DNA from 2 places in the Exiguobacterium sp. B2(2022) genome. Region 2 is predicted to be linked to the other one. Evidence: predicted binding sites of a transcription regulator. Region 2 holds the regulator's gene; the other holds the start of a gene.
The links. Region 2 encodes Rex, which represses fermentation and respiration genes when NADH is low (regulators of the CRP and FNR family bind a similar motif). Its sites were predicted from a motif close to TTGTGAAATATTTCACAA; they were not measured.
Positions count from the first base shown of each region.

Region 1: the regulator Rex is predicted to act here: its motif matches at 1,382-1,399, upstream of ON063_RS08175 (L-lactate dehydrogenase).

Region 1 is NZ_JAPEHX010000033.1:12,242-15,408, reverse strand. Features, by position in the region: gene ON063_RS08180 (rhomboid family intramembrane serine protease) at 1-185, opposite strand, end outside; gene ON063_RS08175 (L-lactate dehydrogenase) at 307-1,263, opposite strand; gene ON063_RS08170 (DUF92 domain-containing protein) at 1,433-2,203, opposite strand; gene ON063_RS08165 (5-formyltetrahydrofolate cyclo-ligase) at 2,182-2,739, opposite strand; gene rpmG (50S ribosomal protein L33) at 2,852-3,016, opposite strand; gene ON063_RS08155 (1,4-alpha-glucan branching protein domain-containing protein) at 3,101-3,167, opposite strand, start outside.
Region 2 is NZ_JAPEHX010000058.1:13,876-17,042, forward strand. Features, by position in the region: gene ON063_RS11730 (FAD-dependent oxidoreductase) at 1-251, opposite strand, end outside; gene tatC (twin-arginine translocase subunit TatC) at 521-1,309, opposite strand; gene tatA (twin-arginine translocase TatA/TatE family subunit) at 1,313-1,531, opposite strand; gene ON063_RS11745 (redox-sensing transcriptional repressor Rex) at 1,531-2,187, opposite strand; gene ON063_RS11750 (ABC-F family ATP-binding cassette domain-containing protein) at 2,338-3,167, shown strand, end outside.

The DNA.
Region 1 (3,167 bases), on a different contig from region 2:
AAAATTGCGTTAATGTCAGTACCGACATGATTCGCCCATGCTTTTTCAGTTTGAACGTATAAGTCATAGCGATCACCTGCTTTCGTATCAAACAAGATGACTGCACGGGACGGTTCTAATATCCCTTCGATTCGTCCACCGTTCTCGACCGCTTGATAAATGTCTTCCCAGAAGCAAGTCGCCAACAAAATCCCTCCTCTCTCATTCTATTGTAAATCACGTTGTACCTCACGACAAAGTCGTGGCTTGCCTCAAACGTACAAAAACCCGCAACCTTTACGGCTACGGGTCACTCATATATCACAATTACAAGACAGGTTCCATCGTTTTCATAAGGACGTTCGCAGAATGTTGCATTTTTTGATGTTCTTCTTCTGACAACTCAATCTCAACGACCTCACGCACGCCCTGACGGTTGATGATGGCCGGTACCCCGATATGAATATCGTGTAAACCGTATTCCCCATCAAGATGAGCACCGACTGTCAGCAACGTGTTCTCATTACGAAGGACCGCTTTGACCAAACGGAGTAATCCGAGTCCAATGGCATAGTATGTCGCACCTTTACGTTCGATGATGTGATAAGCCGCATCACGTACGTTCACATATATGTCTTCGAGGTCTTGCCAGTTGTATTCATCATGCTCTTCGAGCAACTGCTCAACAGACTTTCCATAGATACGAGCATTACTCCAAGCAGCAAACTCAGTGTCACCGTGCTCACCCATGATATAGGCATGACAGTTGCGTGGGTCGACATTGAAATAGTCGCCAAGCATGTAACGTAAACGCGACGTGTCGAGTACAGTTCCTGAGCCGAAGACGCGATGTTTAGGTAGTCCTGAATACTTCCAAGCCAAATGTGTCATAATGTCGACCGGGTTTGAGGCGATAATGATGATGCCATCAAAACCAGAATCCATAATATCTGAAATCATCGATTTCATGATCTTCGCATTTTTTTCGACAAGGTCAAGACGAGTCTCACCTGGACGTTGCGGTGCACCTGCAGTAATGACGACGATGTCTGCTACACCACAATCTGCGTAATCCCCTGCCCATACACGCATCGGTGAAGACGCGAACGAGACGCCGTGGTTCAAGTCCATCGCTTCCCCTTCTGCTTTTGCCTTGTTGATGTCAATGATGACGAGTTCTTCACAAAGGCTTGCTGTCGTTAACTGGTACGCAAAGCTCGCTCCAACTGCCCCTGCCCCTACAAGTGCGACGCGCGTTACTTTAGCATGATTTAATGTTTCCATATTGATTCTCCACCCTTCGATCAATCTGTTTCATGTTTTTGTTATCTCTGTTACAACAAGATTGTAACATCATTCACAAACCCTAACTACAGTGGAAACCGTTTTCACTTTGGCGATATTGTGACAACATTCACATTCATTTGAAACATCTTCATTTTCTGTACTACCCTCATCCGAACACCAAAAAACAAATAGACGCCGCTCCAAGAACGGATAAAAAATTGACTGCATCATTCCCTAGCACACGCCACCCTGACACATATGTTGTAGGAACTTGATGATGAACTTTCTTTTCCGTCAGCTTTCCACAAACCGTACAACGAAACTTCCGTTGAACCGTCGCCCCGAGCAATGTATCGATGACGCTCCCACTCAGTCCGATTCCCCAAAGCGCCAACAGTAATGCCATATCCAATTCGACAAACAGGAGGGAAGAGCAAACAATCACGAATGCGCCTACAATCGACATGACCGTCCCAAATGTTGAAACGGCACCGCTCGTTCCCGGCTCAACTTCTCTAAACGTGAACATGAAACGCGGTTTACGTTTTGCGAGGACACCGAATTCAGATCCCCACGTGTCACTCGTCGCTGCCGCAATAGCCACGATGTACATATAAAGATAGACGAGGTCATCTGTCAGTAAGTAACCGAGGGCACAGAGAATCCCTACTCCACCGTTTGCTAATACTTGAATGGCGTCGCGCGCTCCCGTTTTTTCGACAATGTCATCTACATTTTTTTTATCACGAGATCGATATTTCGATGCAAGTGAAGACGTCGAGAAGAATACACCAAGTAAATAGAGGCCGAACCACCCAAACGATAACCCGATCAATACCCCCGTCACCACTGTCAAGACGGCTCCCGAGAGCGTCAAGGAGTGCAACCGATACCCGAGAAAGGCGACGATACAAGTTACAACAAATATGGCGAACATTGAATCATCTCCTTTTCTGTCACAATCCACTGAACAGGTAGATCATGTGGTTCAGTCGGCACTTGATCGACCAATTGAACGGAGTACGCTAATGAAACCGTCTCCCCTTCATATGTACGTAAAAATCGGTCATAGTATCCTCCACCCCAACCGATTCGATATCCAGACCGGTCAAATACCCTTCCCGGCACAAGACAGAGGTCGATGCTTTTCGTCGTCGGCGGGGTCGTCGGCTCCAAAATATTCATGACGCCCGTCTCAAGGTCATCTACTGAATGAATAATATGAAACGTTAACCCCTGCTCCGTTACTTTCGGGACGCACACCGTTTTTCCTGCTTCAAACGCTTCATGAATGATTGGCGATGTATTAATTTCAAGCGGAAGTGACGAGGTCACGGCAATCGTCTGGCTTTCTTTCCATATCTCTGTTGCGAACAACTTCTGATGGATGACTTGGTCAACTTGTTGGCGATTGTTCATTTGTTTAATGTACTGATGGACAGTTCGTCTTAACGCTGCTTTGTCTTCGGCGATTGTTCATTTGTTTAATGTACTGATGGACAGTTCGTCTTAACGCTGCTTTGTCTTCCACAACGCATTCCTCCTTACAAAAAAAGCCGCCACATATGTGACGGCCGGTCCCTCATTACTTCACTTCGCGGTAAAGCGTGTGACGACGGAGACGTGGGTTGTATTTGCGCAACTCGAGGCGCTCTGGGTTGTTACGTTTGTTTTTCTTCGTGATGTACGTGCGATCGCCTGTTTCTGTGCAAGCTAATGTAATTTTAACGCGCATTTCTTTCACTCCCATCTTAATGATGTTGTATCAAGTGCTTTTGCTTTACAGTCTAAGCATACTCAATTATCCTACCAAGTTTCTTATGAAAAAGCAAGGTTATTTCACGTTCTTTTTCATTGATTCCTGTCCGTATGGAGAAGATTCAAGAGGTAGGCATGTGTTG
Region 2 (3,167 bases):
GCGTCAATCGACAAGACATCATGTTTCATGCGCATGGTCGCTCCGAGCTCTTCAAGCTCACGTGGAGAGGAGTAGAATAATTCTTCTGCACGTTGGACGACCCCACCGACGTGGAGCGCAATCCCACACGAGAGGAAGCTGACATTGTCGTTCCGCTCGTAAACGGTGATGTCGAGATTGTCGTGCTTGGCGAGTAAACCTTTGACTGCTGCTGTTCCTGCGTGTGTACATCCGATGACTGCGATTTTCATATGAGTCGTCGACTGCTGCTGTTCCTGCGTGTGTACATCCGATGACTGCGATTTTCATATGAGTCGTCTCTCCTTTTATGTTAGACAGTACGTTTCTTTTTATATTGTGATAAACATCACATTAACTTCTTGACCTTAGTGTACTATTTCACAATGTAAGGTTCAACGACTATGCTCACTATTTCACGTAAAAGTGTCTAAAGTTTGAACACCAGTTGAACTACAGTGTAATGCATATAAAAAGCATCGTCCCATTTACGGAACGATGCTTATTTCTCATTCATCTGTTTCATTAAATCCATCTGTTCTTGCACCATCGCTTCTTTCTCCCGGCGCAACACCCCTTTGTAGGCGACGCGTGAAATCGATAAACTGATTTCATATAGGAAGAAGAGTGGCAGTGACACCATAAGGTGCGACGTCAAATCCGGTGGTGTGATGAATGCCGCGACTACGAATAGCGCGAAGTACGCATACTTACGAATCTTCGATAAGAAGTATGGTGTCACGACACCAATCCGGGTCAAGAACATCGTCACGACCGGCAATTGGAACAATAGACCGAACGGAATCGTCAGTTGCAACAAGAACGTGAAGTAATTGTTCGCCCCGATGATTTGTTCGAGTCCAAGGTCTTGCCCGAGGTCCGTCGAGATATCGAGGACGAGCGGGAATAACCAGTAGTAGGCGAACGCAAGGCCGATCAAGAATAATCCGAAGATGATCGGGATATAGGCAAGGGTACCTTTCCGTTCATTCGGATGCAGACCGGGTGCGACAAACGCCCACACTTGATACAGTAGGAATGGGCTCGCCGCAATCAGGCCGATGATGAGCGCCAAGTTCAAGTAAATCATGAGCGGGTCCGCGACCCCAAAGGCGTTCAGTTCGAGCCCGCGTTCGACGAGATCTTCTTGCAAGTACGCGAGTACATATTTGACACTCGGCAAAGCCATCAAAAAGAAGGCAAAGACGACAAATGCAGATAGCATCAGTCGTCTCCGCAGCTCTGTCAAGTGATCGGTGAGTTCCCGCTCTTGATCAGGTTGATGATTCATGGCTTACTGCTCTTTCTTTTCGATAGCTTTCTTGTCGTTCTCGTCGTGCTCGTTCATCATGCCGTTCGTTGCATTTTTGAACTCACGAAGCGTTTGTCCGGCCGCGCGACCAAACTCCGGTAATTTCTTCGGTCCGAAGATGATGAGCGCGATGATGGCGATGATGAATAGACTCGCCCCACCCGGAATCCCGACGACGAGTGATGATGCTAGTAATTCCATTATTGATGGACCCCCTCAGCGGTTGGATAGTGTTGCATAAAGTAAATGAGTGACTGCAGCTCAATCGACAAATCGATGTGATGGACGCGAACCGTGTCCGGTACGGTAAGTCGTGCCGGTGTGAAGTTCAAGATGCCCTTGATACCGAAACGGACCAAGTCGTCTGCGACGGACTGCGCATAGGCAGAAGGTACCGTCAAAATGGCGACGTCAATCTTGTTTTGCTTCATAATTTGTTCCATCTCATCGACGTGATGAATTGGGACGCCTGACATCGTCGTGCCGACTTTTGTCTCGTCTGCGTCGAACCCGACGACGATATGTGTGTTATTGTTTTTAAGGAAGTTATAGTTGACGAATGCCGTCCCAAGGTGACCGACCCCGACCAAGGCGACATTCGTAATCTCGTCCTGATTCAGTGTCTTTCGGAAAAAGTCTAACAGATACTGCACGTTATAGCCATATCCCTTTTTACCGAGCGCACCGAAGTACGAGAAATCACGGCGAATCGTAGCCGAATCGACCTTGACCGCCTCACTCAGTTCTGCTGAAGAGACACGTTGTTTACCTGACGCGTGCAGGCTTTGAATAAATCGATAGTATAGTGGCAACCGTTTGGCTGTCGCTTGTGGAATCTTTGGTTCGTTTTGACTCAACGGAAAGAGCCTCCTTTTTACGACACGTTACAAACGAATCTGAATTTCATACACCTTGATTGTAAACGAATTCACATGACCACTCAACGAATATACCTAAAATCGCTGAAAAATACAGTATACTAAATAGAGAGAAAGGGGTTTTTTCACTTGATCCTACTGCAAGTCAATAACTTATCCAAATCCTTCGGCGTCGAGCCGATTTTAGAAAACGTCAAACTCGAAATCCAAGAAGGCGAACGCGTCGCCCTCGTCGGCCGAAACGGGGCCGGGAAGTCGACGCTTTTGAAAGTCATCGCCGGTGAATACAACTATGACTCCGGGGACATCATGAAACCAAAAGACGTCACCATCGGCTATCTCGCCCAAGACTCAGGGCTCGAATCCGACGAGACGATTTGGAACGAGATGCTCACCGTCTTCACGGACTTGATCGAGCAAGAGAAGACGCTCCGTCGCATGGAAGCTGACATGGGCTCCGAACGAATCCTAAATGACGCCGCTTCGTACGAACGCCTCCTCTCCTCTTACGATGAAGAGCAGCACACGTTCAAAGAGCGCGGCGGTTACCAGTATGAAGCGACCATCCGCTCGGTCCTTCACGGGATGCGCTTCTATCCGGACGACTTCGAACGTCGGATCGATACGCTCTCTGGTGGACAACGGACACGTCTCGCCTTAGCGAAGATGCTCCTTCAAAGTCCCGACCTGCTCATCTTGGACGAGCCGACGAACCATTTGGACATCGAGACGCTCGCCTGGCTAGAGAAGTACTTGAGCGGCTATAAAGGTGCCGTCCTCATCGTCTCCCACGACCGATACTTCCTCGACCGCGTCGTCTCGGTCGTCTATGAGCTGTCACGTCATCGGAGCCGTCGCTTCGTCGGGAACTACACGAAGTATCTCGAACAGAAGGCTGCTCTCTACGAACAAGAGAAGAAGCAGTTTGAGTCGCAACAAGAAGAGATTGCCAAGATGCA